One region of the Marinomonas primoryensis genome, then DNA from elsewhere that is predicted to be linked to it. Evidence: predicted binding sites of a transcription regulator. Region 1 holds the regulator's gene; each other region holds the start of a gene.

Region 1 (3,132 bases):
CATTGTCATCAGTAAAGGCAATGAAATTCATTATTCAACCATTGAGTCCAAGCTAGAAATTACCGGTAACGGTTACCTAAGCCGAATGAAAAACTCTATTACTGCCGATTACATTCTTTATATGATTAACGATGGAACATTTAGCGCAGAGAAAAAAGATTCAGGACGCGTATCAATGACATTACAACCGCAAGCACAACCACCAGCACCTGAGGCAAAAAAATAAATGGCCTTACTTGAAGCAAAACACTTAGCAAAGAGTTACAAAAAACGCCAAGTAGTGAAGGACGTCTCTATCTCTGTCGAATCTGGTCAAGCCGTTGGCCTACTTGGCCCAAACGGTGCAGGCAAAACCACCTGCTTTTATATGATAGTTGGCATGGTATCAAATGACGCTGGCGGCATATTTATCGATGGTGTAGACATCACTAAAGACGCCATGCACACTCGCGCTCAAAAAGGCATTGGCTATCTTCCTCAGGAAGCCTCCATTTTTCGTAAAATGTCTGTCGAAGACAATATCACGGCCATTTTAGAAACGCGTAAAGCACTAACAAAAAGCCAACGAAAAGACAGACTCGAAGATTTATTAGAAGAGTTCCACATCACCCACATTCGTGAGAACTTAGGAATGGCACTATCGGGTGGAGAAAGACGACGTGTTGAAATAGCAAGAGCCGTTGCTATGAACCCTAAGTTCATCCTACTGGATGAACCTTTCGCCGGCGTGGACCCTATTTCTGTCGGCGACATCAAGCTCATCATCAAGCACCTTCAAGAAAGTGGAATCGGCGTCCTAATTACCGATCACAATGTTAGAGAAACATTAGACATCTGTGATAAGGCTTACATTGTTGGCAACGGTTATATTATTGCTTCTGGCGATGCCAGCACCGTCATCAACAATGAACAAGTAAAAAAGGTCTATCTAGGCGACGACTTCCGTCTGTAACCCCTTATCATTGCTGTAGAAAGGGAGTAGTATGCATAACTCGTTCCAATTCATTCAAATAAAAAGAGTTGCTCTATGAAGCAGTCTTTGCAACTAAAACTCGGCCAACAGCTGACCATGACACCACAGCTACAACAAGCCATTCGCTTGCTGCAGCTTTCCACGTTGGACCTGAAGCAAGAAATTCATGAATTTCTCGAATCTAACCCTCTTCTTGAGCTAGATGACGACGAACAAATTCACAACGATCAACCTGCAAGCATTGAATCAAAAAGCGCTCCTGAGGCGACACTTGATAGTAATAGTGAAGAAGCGCGCGTTGAATCAGAGTGGACTGAAAGCATTCCTGAAGAACTGTCTATTGACAGCAGCTGGGATGACACATACCAAAGCTCTGCTGCGGCCGTCAGCGATCATAATAGCTATGAAGGTGAAAGCGACTTCGAAAGCCGCAACGCTCCAGCAGAAAGCATACAAGACCATCTGATCTGGCAATTAAATCTAACTCATATATCTGACAGAGACATTGAAATTGCTTACGCTATTATCGAGTGCGTTCAAACCGATGGCTATCTAAGTATTTCAACTCAAGACATTTGGGAATCACTTTGTGTCGAATTAGAAGATTTAGACATGGAAGAAGTCATCGCAGTTCAACACAGACTGCAACGCTTTGACCCAGTTGGCGTCTGCTCTATTGATTTGCGAGACTGCTTGCTTGTTCAACTAGAAGCATTCCAAAGCCACCCTCTTTATAAAAGCACACACAATCTCATTGACCATTATCTACCACTACTAGGCAATCGAGATTTTGCACAATTAAGCCGAAAAACAAAACTAAAAGACGAAGCACTAAAGGAAGTTGTTAATTTAATACAACAACTTAACCCGCGTCCTGGCTCAGTTATAGATGCAGATGATACGGATTATGTCATTCCTGATGTTTCCGTCAAAAAACACAATGGCATATGGCAAGTTGAGCTAAATAATGACGCCCTACCACCCATCAAAATAAACGAAACCTATTCCGCCATGGCAAGTACAGCTGCAACCACCGCAGCAGACGTAAGCTACATTAAAACCTCTCTTCAGGAAGCCAAATGGTTTATGAAAAGCTTACAAAGCCGCAACGAAACACTCTTAAAAGTGGCCAGCTGCATAGTAAGTCGACAAATTGATTTCTTCGAATTAGGTGAAGAGGCCATGAAACCTATGGTTCTTCATGATGTCGCCGAAGAAGTTGGCATGCATGAATCAACAATTTCTAGAGTAACAACACAAAAATACATGCACACACCAAAAGGTATTTTTGAACTCAAGTACTTTTTCTCAAGTCATGTCAACACAGCGTCAGGTGGAGAATGTTCTTCTACCGCAATACGAGCTATGATTAAGAAACTTGTGGCTGATGAGCCAGCAAAAAAACCACTAAGTGATAATAAGTTAGCCGCTGTTTTGGCTGACCAAGGCATACAGGTTGCTAGACGAACTGTGGCCAAATATCGAGAGGCGATGAATATCCCTCCTTCCAATGAACGAAAACGACTGATCTAAACGGAAACCATTTCATCATGTCCTTGAAATCATTATTAAAAGCTGAGCTCGTTCTGGCGAAGCAAGATATTGTTAGTAAGAAACGAGTTTTAGAAAGTATCGCCGACGTTGCATCCAATCGGTTGCATTGCAATAACGAGGCCGTTTATGACGCCCTATTAGGGCGAGAAAAACTTGGAAGTACAGGCATAGGTAACGGCATAGCTATACCCCATTGCCGCCTAGAGTCTGCAAACCATACCGCTATTGTCGTTATGTCATTACAAACTCCAATAGATTTTGACTCGATTGATAAGAGAGCCGTTGATCTTATATTCGCCTTAATCGTTCCGCCTAATGAATGCGATCAACATCTTGCAACACTGGCTCAGATCGCAGAATTAGCTCAATCGCCTGAAGCGCTCGACAAGCTACGAACCGCTCAAACCAGCGAAGATCTATTTAATATTTTTGACTCATTAATATAGGAAGTAAAGCATGCAGGAAGAGTCCATCACCATCATAAATAAACTTGGCTTGCATGCTCGCGCTGCTGGCAAATTAGTGGAAACGACGTCACGCTTTTCTTGTGATATCACTATAGAAAAAGACAGTCGCAATGTGGACGGCAAAAGCATTATGGCAAT
Region 2 (3,132 bases), 590 kb from region 1:
TTTAAATTTCACACTTTAGAAACAACACCTGAAGGCAGCAAAGAAATTCTTGAAGGCGCTGTTGCGCAAATGGGAACCATCCCGAGCCTTTATGCCGTCATGGCTGAGTCTCCAGAAATTTTAAAAGCCTACACTCAATTGCACCAAGCGTTTACAGCGACGTCTTTTGATGCAGAAGAATTAACCGTTGTTTGGCAAACGATCAACGTTGAGCACGAATGTCACTTCTGTGTTCCTGCCCATACTGCCATTGCACATTCAATGAAAGTAGACCCAGCACTAACAGAAGCCCTACGTAACAGTGAGCCAATGCCAACCGCGAAACTTCAAGCATTGCATGACTTCACGCTTGTTATGGTTCGCCAACGCGGTAACGCAACAGACGCACAATTTGAGACTTTCTACGCGGCAGGCTATGCGCCTAAGCAGGTTCTGGAAATCATTCTTGGCTTGTCCCAAAAAGTCATCAGCAACTATGTAAACCACGTCGCTAAAACGCCTGTAGACGACATGTTTAAACCGTTTGCTTGGACAAAATCTTAACCTTAGTATGAATCAAAAAAACGGACACCGCGCTATGTGGTGTCCGTTTCTCTATTAATCCTCTGCGGGACGGATTACTACCCAAAAAACCACGTCCATTTTAATCCATCAACGCGTCTTTTTTGATGCGCACGACAATATTCGCACCATAATGAGGCGTTAGCGTTGGATTTTCTTTCTTCCCATAACCACCAATAAAACACCACCCAACACACCAGACGTTGCCAAGATTAAATGCAAGGTGACGGATTCGTTTGCAAAAATAACGCCCCCAATTGTCGCAATCACAGGCACCAAAAGCTGTAACACAGCCGCCAACGAAGCACTAAGGTGAGGCAACACCGCGTACCAAAGTGCGTAGCCCAATCCAGACATGAATGCGCCAGAGATCACCGCCAACACAATCCCTTCTGTACTCGCACTTTTAAGCCCTTCTGTATTAATAAAGGCTAATGCAATCAATAGCATCGGTATGGTTCGGACAAAGTTCGAGGTGGTCGCAAACAGCGGTTTAGACGAGATTTTTCCACGCCATGTATATAAGCCCCAAGCGATACCCGCTAACGTCATCAAAATAAAGCCAACAAGAGAAGGCGATGACAAAGTAGGAAACACCAAATACGCAAAACCAGCAAACGCCACCAGCAGTCCAAACCATTCCATAACGGCCAGTTTCTGACCCGCCCAAACAGCGAATAAGATCAGTGTAAGCTGAACAGCACCAAAAAGAATCAAGGCGCCAATGCCTGTTTCCAATGTGACATAGGCATAAGAAAAGCCCATCGCATAAATAAACAGTGAAAGCGCCGACAGCCAACTGCCTTCTAGCCAAATCATTTTGATCGAGGTGTTTTTTGTTTTAAAAAACTGAAAAAAACACAGTAACGCCAACGTGGCTGCGCCACTCAGCAGTCGCCACATCGTAAAACTAGCAGGATCAATTAAGCCATCAGCAAGGGCCAATCGACATAAAACCGAGTTCGCTGCGAAGGCGAACAATGAAAGAAGAATAATGAAATATAAACGTAGCAAACTTGTCATCAATTTGTTCAACAGCCCAGTTAACCTTAGGCAAGCACCTCATCAGGAAAGGCTTACTTTTACGCACTGGCACCAGATTTGCAAGCCTAATACTAACGTCCACCAGTCACTTTATGATGGACCTAAAAATGGAATCTACATGACTAGACTTTTAATATTCACAGATTTAGATGGCACATTACTCGACCATCACACTTATAGCTTTAAAGCAGCACAATCCGCGTTACTGTCGCTAAAGACCTTTTCCATTCCTTGCATCATCAATACAAGCAAGACATTCAGCGAGCTTCTCTCCCTTAGAAAAGATCTTAATCACCAAGACCCTTTTATCGTTGAAAATGGTTCCGCCATCTATATTCCTAAAAATTTGGCGCTGACGATAGACGAGCCATTAGAAGATTGCGGTGAATATTGGTTAAAAGCCTTTGGGCCAAAACGTGACAGATTGATCGAACTCACCAACGACAAACAAGACGACTACACATTTAAACGCTTCAGCGACATGACGTGGCAAGAACTGATGTCAATCACAGGCTTAAGCGAAGCAAGCGCCAAACAAGCCATGCAGCGAGAGTTCACCGAACCCATGCTATGGACAGACTCTCATCTCGCGCTAAATCATTTTAGAGAGCACCTTGCGCAGTTTGATATACAAATCCAAAAAGGCGGCCGTTTTTCCCATTTAATGGGCAAACACTGCGACAAGGCAAACGCCATGCTGTGGTTAAAAGAGGTGTATGAGACACAAAGTGACGAAGCCATTACCACCATGGCCTTAGGTGATGGCGAAAATGACGTTGGCATGCTGAGTAGAGCCGATATTCCGGTGGTAATTCGCTCACCTGTTCATGCGCCTCCCGAGATTCCAAATCGCAGCGACGCTTGGCTTAGTGACGCGTATGGACCCGAGGGCTGGGCTCAAGCGATCAATTTAATGCTAACCAAGCAAGGTATTTTGTAACACGCAAAAAAAGAATATAACGCAAACAGCCATTATTTTTATAACAATATTTAGGAGAATTATCATGGGCGATTTTCATCAAAACGGCATTATCACGACGCTTCATAATTTGGCGCACCGCCCGCTAGAAGAAATGGAAGCAGAGCTGTGCGAGTTTGCAAAAACGCGACCTATGTCTCTGATTCTGCCTTGTCTGTACTCGGAACTAGAAACAGACGCCATGCCTAATATTTTAAAACATTTGCAACAAGTGCCTTACTTGTCTGAAATCATCATCGGATTAGACCGAGCAACAGAAGAACAATACAAACACGCGCTTGAATTTTTCAGTGTTTTGCCACAAAACTACAAAGTACTGTGGAACGATGGCCCTCGCTTAAGAGAAATAGACAGCGTCCTAAAAGGTGAACACCTTTCTCCTTCTGACCCAGGTAAAGGCCGCAACGTTTGGTTCTGTATGGGCTACAACTTAGCCGCCGGCAAAGCGGAATCCATCGCTATGCACGATTGCGATATTGTAACGTACGATAGAGAGCTGCTCGCTCGTCTTATTTACCCTGTTGCCAACCCAAATTTTAACTACGAAT
Region 3 (3,132 bases), 1.5 Mb from region 1:
AATGCGCCGTTTAGAAGCATGGTTAGATCGGCTTTACCGAATAAGATACGAGCTAGAATAAGTGCGCCAATTGCGCCGCCTGCTGCCGCTGCGTTGGTATTCAAGAACACCATAGCCACAGAGTTAGCACTTGCGATATCACCAAGCTTCAGAACAGAACCACCGTTGAAACCGAACCAGCCCATCCAAAGGATGAAAGTACCCAGTGTCGCAAGCGGTAAGTTAGCACCAGGAATGGCACGAACTTCACCGTTAGGACCGTATTTGCCTTTACGAGCACCAAGCACCAATACACCAGCCAATGCGGCAGAGGCACCCGCCATGTGAACAATACCGGAACCTGCAAAGTCAGTGAAACCTAGGTCTCCAAGGCTATACATGCCGAATACAGAACCGCCGCCCCACGTCCAGTTACCTTCCATTGGGTAGATGAACGCCGTCATTACCACTGCAAAGATAAGGAAAGACCAAAGCTTCATACGCTCAGCAACGGCACCAGAGACAATAGACATTGCCGTTGCAACGAATACCACTTGGAAGAAGAAATCAGAAGCGCCAGAATAAATCGAACCGCCTTCGAAGCCACCTTCACGGCCAGAAAAATCCGTTAGAGTAGAAGCAACGTCTACATCTTGAATGCCCGTTAGAAACAGCTCACCACCGTACATGACGGAGTAACCGCAAACGAGATACATGATGCAAGAGATGGCAAATAATGCCACGTTCTTAGTTAAAATCTCAGTGGTGTTTTTAGCACGTACTAGACCTGCTTCCAACATGGCAAATCCCGCTGCCATCCACATAACCAGTGCGCCACACACCAAGAAGTAAAAGGTGTCCATGGCATATTGTAAGTGAAAAATTTGATCTTGCATGTTTCGCCCCCCTAAAGGCTTGTAAGATTTGAGCAGTGATTAAACCGCTTCAACCCCAGTCTCTCCGGTACGAATACGAACCGCTTGTTCAAGGTTAACGATAAAGATCTTACCGTCGCCGATTTTGCCAGTGTTTGCTGCGCCAGTGATGGCCTCAACGACTTGGTCTGTCATGTCGTCTGCAATCGCTAGCTCGATTTTTACCTTAGGTAAAAAGTCCACTACATATTCAGCGCCGCGGTATAGTTCTGTGTGGCCTTTTTGACGTCCGAAACCTTTTACTTCTGTTACGGTGATACCTTGAACACCGATCTCAGAAAGTGCTTCTCGAACATCATCGAGTTTAAATGGCTTGATGATGGCAGTTATAAGCTTCATACCCACTGTCTCCTTTAAAAGTCAGTTTTATTGTCGTATCGCAGGTAGTTAGCTTTATTCAATATGCGTGCCACATCCTTAAAAGCCTTTGCTATACGGGGTTTGTAAGGATTTTGTCTGTTTTTTGAAATTAAAAAGAGTCGCGGTTGGCTTTATTTAGTGCGGCATATTGGGGTGTCTTTATAGTGCGTTGCGTTAACTTGGTGCGGTTGATCTATTAAAGAAGGGGGTGATCTACCAGTAAGCGCCTTACCTTGTTGCTTTTGATCAGAAAAAAAACACACAGTGGCGCGTTTTATGTGTGCCTTATTTAGGGGGAGTGCTTTAATAAAGGCCGCTGAGTGGTGATTTCACGCACAGAAAAGAGGCGTCTTGCTTGTGCGATAGACTAATTTTTTATGCTCAGGAGAACGTCCTTATTAAAGATGCACGATAGATGACTTGTTTGCACCTTCCTTAGGCTTCTATACTAATAGGCATTGTAAATGTTAAAAACGGGAATGACATGATAGATCAATTTATAAAGCAATTGGGTACCGGATTAGAGCAAGCCGCAGAGACGATTGGTAAGCTACCTAAAGCAGAAATTCAGGCGCAACTACACGAAGTTGCCCGAAATACATTAAGTAAAATGGATTTGGTTACACGAGAAGAGTTTGAAGTACAGGCGGCTATGTTGGCAAAATACCGTGAAAAATTGGCCATATTAGAAGCGCGTTTAAATGAACTGGAAAAGTAGCGTATAAAAAAGGCGCTCATAAGGGTAGATGAGCGCCTATCAAAAGACAGAAAGCGAGTAGCTATTCACTTCCAGCCTTGTTGCCAGTTGTCTGACGACTTCAGTACTTGCCAAGGTGTGGTATGTTGGTTCTTGTTTATCACGGCTTCAAGAACGCACTCTATAACCGTTTCTTCTTCGTCCCGAATGAGTTTGGTGACGATAAAATGCTTTTCTTTGTATTGTGGTGACGTTGATGTCCATTTAGACAAAAGTAATTTATTTGGGTTTATTTGATGCATGTGGATTTTGTAATCTCGTAAACGTAGACAAACAAAGATACGAAAGAAGTGAAGAGCCGGATTGCTTTTCACGATAAAAAGAACATTTTAAAATAGGATCAAGGAGTGATCATGAGTTTAGCAACCATTTACAGTCGTGCCCGAGTGGGTGTGGCGTCCCCTTTAGTCACAGTCGAAACCCATATATCGAACGGTTTACCTTCTTTAAATATTGTCGGATTGCCAGAAGCGGCGGTTCGAGAAGCAAAAGATCGTGTGCGTAGCGCGATTATTAATAGCCATTTCGAATTTCCCACCAGAAGAGTCACCATTAACCTTGCCCCTGCGGACTTACCCAAAGAAGGCGGTCGTTATGATTTAGCGATTGCGATCAGTGTGCTGGTCGCTTCAGGTCAATTAGGTGAAGTGAATCTTCAAGATATTGAATTTATTGGTGAGTTGGCATTATCGGGTGATATTCGTGGCGTGCCTGGTTTATTGCCGTCGGCGATTGCTTGTCATCAGGCTAATCGACAACTGATTCTTCCAGAAGACAATCAACAAGAAGCGGCTTTGGTTGAAAGTGATGCGGTGTTTGCAAAACACCTTACTCAAGTCACCGCGCACCTTCTAAAGCTGAGTAAGCTGCCGACCTGTGTTTCTAAACCGACGGCGCCGTTACCCTTGGACCACAAAGACATGCGTGATGTGAAAGGCCAATACCAAGCGCGACGAGCCTTGGAAGTCGCAGCGGCCGGTGGTCATAACCTCCTTTTTATTGGTCCGGCTGGCACTGGAAAAACCATGTTGGCATCGCGCTTGCCCAGTATCATGCCGGCCATGACTGAAGCTGAAGCGCTTGCCGTGGCGTCGGTTCAAT
Region 4 (3,132 bases), 1.6 Mb from region 1:
ACAGACATGTCTGGTTGTTCAGTAGAAATCAACGCTGAAGAAGCTGCTTGGTCTTCTAACAAGAAAATTCAAGGCGGCAACATGGGCCACCGTCCTTTCGTAAAAGGCGGCTATTTCCCAGTACCACCTGTTGATTCTCATCACGACCTACGTGCTGCAATGTGTGGCGCAATGGAAACAATGGGCTTGGTTATCGAAGTTCATCACCATGAAGTAGCGACCGCTGGCCAAAACGAAATCGGTGTTAAATTTAACACGCTCGTTAAAAAGGCAGACGAAGTTCAAATCCTTAAGTACTGCGTACATAACGTGGCTCACGCTTATGGCAAAACGGCGACATTTATGCCGAAACCAATCGTTGGCGACAACGGTTCTGGTATGCACGTTCACCAGTCTTTTTGGAAAAATGGTGAAAACCAATTCGCTGGCGATCAATACGCTGGCCTATCTGAAATGGCACTTTACTACATCGGCGGTATTATCAAGCACGCTAAAGCATTGAATGCGTTCACTAACGCTTCAACTAACTCTTACAAGCGTCTTGTTCCACATTTCGAAGCGCCTGTAATGCTTGCTTACTCGGCTCGTAACCGTTCTGCTTCTATCCGTATCCCATACGTTGCAAGCCCTAAAGGCAAACGTATTGAAGCTCGTTTCCCTGATCCAACCGCTAACCCATACCTAGCATTCTCAGCAATGCTGATGGCGGGTATCGATGGTATCAAAAACAAGATTCACCCTGGCGATGCAGCAGACAAAGATTTGTATGACTTACCAGCTGAAGAAGCATTGGCTATTCCTCAGGTTGCTGGCAGCCTAGAAGAAGCGCTTAAGTGTCTAGACGAAGATCGCGGATTCTTGACTCAAGGCGGCGTATTCTCTGATGACATGATCAATGCCTACATCAAGCTAAAAACAGCTGAAGCGCAACGAGTTGCTACAACAACTCACCCACTTGAGTTTGAACTTTACTACAGCCTATAAACTATTAGGTCGTTAATATACTTAAAAAGCCTCGATGCAGATCGGGGCTTTTTTTTGCACAAAAAGAAGCATCACTACCACACCGGCATGCACTATAATTGTGCAGTGAGCTTTTTCCTTGTTACAAAAGCCTTAATATATAAGCCATTTCAGATCGCCCAATGTTGGTTCGCTTTTTGCAACTATCATTACAGGAAACAATAAGAGGCCTTCGCACGAGGTAAGAAGTGACGTAAAGACGTGTTTATTTTTAACCGCGTCTTTACAAGTACACGCTTCGTGCAAAGAGTTCAGAAAGCAGGAGTCAATAGTGAGGCGCTGTCTGTGTATAGCTTATTAATCGACCACTTATCCACCGCTGTTGTTCAATTGAATAACAAACTCGAAATCGAATATTTAAATCCGGCCGCTGAAATGCTGCTCGCAGTAAGTCGTCGTCGAATTTATGGCCACGACCTTGGAGCCGCTTTCCGTGAAAACGAAGGCAGCATCCTCGCACTCCAAGCGGCCATAGAGTCCGGCCACCCATTTACCAAGCGGGAAGCTGAAATCGAGTGCAGCAATAACAAAAAACTTTTTTGTGATTACACCGTCACCCCGATAATGGGCACGTCAAATGACACAGAAAGCCTGATTATAGAACTGTACCCACGTGACAGAATGAAGCGCATCTCACAAGAAGATGAGTTAATAGCGAACCATGAAACCAGCAAAGAGTTGGTACGAGGTCTTGCCCACGAAATTAAAAACCCTTTGGGCGGAATTCGTGGTGCTGCGCAACTCATTAGCCGGGCCTTTACCGACGAAGCGTTAAACGATTACACACAAGTCATTATTGAAGAATCCGATCGTTTACGCGATCTTGTTGATCGGCTATTAGGGCCCAGACAACTTCCTAAAAACAAACCACTAAATGTACACAAGGTAATCGAACGAGTTAGACAGCTGATTTCCGTTGAAACCGACAATCAAATCCAGCTCATTAGAGACTATGATCCTAGTATTCCAGATTTGATTGGCGATGAGTCACAATTAATACAGGCATTACTCAATATCACCAGAAACGCTATGCAAGCCCTAATGGAAGACGAGAACAATCATAGTAAAACCATTCATATAGTGACTCGTGCTTTACGCCAATTCACCATAGGTTCAAAACGTCACCGTTTGGTTTGCAAAATCAGCATCATTGACAATGGGCCCGGCATCCCTGAGGCCATCTTAAAAACACTATTTTATCCAATGGTAAGTGCTAGAGCGGATGGAACAGGCTTAGGCCTTTCTATCGCCCAATCCGTAATTCACCAACATCACGGAATAGTGGAGTGCAACAGCTACCCCAAAGAAACCGAATTTAATATATTGATTCCCATTGAGACGACAGTCCAAGACCAGGAGAAACACTCATGACACCAGAAGAAACCGTATGGATTGTTGACGACGATCGCTCAATTCGCTGGGTATTGGAAAAGACATTAGAGCAAGAGGGAATTCAATGTCGTCTGTTTGATTCCGCCGAAAACTTAGTAAACATGCTAGATAAAGAGCAGCCAAGTGCCATCATCAGTGACATTCGCATGCCTGGCATGGATGGCTTAGCACTGCTCGAAAAACTACAAAAAGATCATCCATATTTGCCTGTCATCATTATGACGGCACATTCAGACCTTGAAAGTGCCGTGGCATCTTATCAAGGCGGCGCGTTTGAATATCTACCAAAACCTTTCGATGTAGAAGAAGCTGTTAGCCTTGTAAAACGCGCCATACTGCATCATAGAAATGCACGGCCCAGCACAGATTTTATGGAAGAAGAAGCCGAGCCAGAAGTAGATAAAGAAATCATCGGTGAAGCGCCTGCCATGCAGGAGGTTTTTCGTGCCATTGGTCGACTCGCTAACTCAAACATCACTGTGCTAATTAACGGTGAGTCCGGTACTGGTAAGGAATTAGTCGCAAAAGCACTACATACTCACAGCCCTCGCACTACCAACCCTTTCATCGCCCTTAATATGGCAGCCATTCCACACGACTTAATTGAATCAGAACTATTTGGTCATGAGAAAGGCGCATTCACTGGCGCGAATACTCAACGCCGAGGTCGTTTCGAACAAGCCAACGGAGGCACCTTATTTTTAGATGAAATTGGTG

What was found. The regulator sigma-54, encoded in region 1, starts transcription at its own class of promoters, with help from an activator protein. The targets are predictions, from matches to a motif close to TGGCACNNNNNTTGCTNT.
Region 2: a site for sigma-54 is predicted at 1,652-1,669, ahead of MP3633_RS11385 (HAD-IIB family hydrolase). Genes of this name have one in related genera too.
Region 3: a site for sigma-54 is predicted at 1,309-1,326, ahead of glnK (P-II family nitrogen regulator). Genes of this name have one in related genera too.
Region 4: a site for sigma-54 is predicted at 1,150-1,167, ahead of glnL (nitrogen regulation protein NR(II)). Genes of this name have one in related genera too.

What each region holds. Positions count from the first base shown of each region.
Region 1 covers NZ_CP054301.1:1,860,843-1,863,974, reverse strand. Annotated here, with positions in the region: gene lptA (lipopolysaccharide transport periplasmic protein LptA) at 1-226, shown strand, start outside; gene lptB (LPS export ABC transporter ATP-binding protein) at 227-952, shown strand; gene MP3633_RS08515 (RNA polymerase factor sigma-54) at 1,028-2,506, shown strand; gene ptsN (PTS IIA-like nitrogen regulatory protein PtsN) at 2,524-2,973, shown strand; gene MP3633_RS08505 (HPr family phosphocarrier protein) at 2,984-3,132, shown strand, end outside.
Region 2 covers NZ_CP054301.1:2,453,550-2,456,681, forward strand. Annotated here, with positions in the region: gene MP3633_RS11375 (carboxymuconolactone decarboxylase family protein) at 1-543, shown strand, start outside; gene MP3633_RS11380 (DMT family transporter) at 703-1,584, opposite strand; gene MP3633_RS11385 (HAD-IIB family hydrolase) at 1,724-2,545, shown strand; gene MP3633_RS11390 (glycosyltransferase family protein) at 2,610-3,132, shown strand, end outside.
Region 3 covers NZ_CP054301.1:3,393,187-3,396,318, reverse strand. Annotated here, with positions in the region: gene MP3633_RS15820 (ammonium transporter) at 1-875, opposite strand, end outside; gene glnK (P-II family nitrogen regulator) at 915-1,253, opposite strand; gene MP3633_RS15810 (accessory factor UbiK family protein) at 1,759-1,992, shown strand; gene MP3633_RS15805 (TIGR02450 family Trp-rich protein) at 2,058-2,345, opposite strand; gene MP3633_RS15800 (YifB family Mg chelatase-like AAA ATPase) at 2,385-3,132, shown strand, end outside.
Region 4 covers NZ_CP054301.1:3,507,403-3,510,534, forward strand. Annotated here, with positions in the region: gene glnA (glutamate--ammonia ligase) at 1-984, shown strand, start outside; gene glnL (nitrogen regulation protein NR(II)) at 1,309-2,394, shown strand; gene ntrC (nitrogen regulation protein NR(I)) at 2,391-3,132, shown strand, end outside.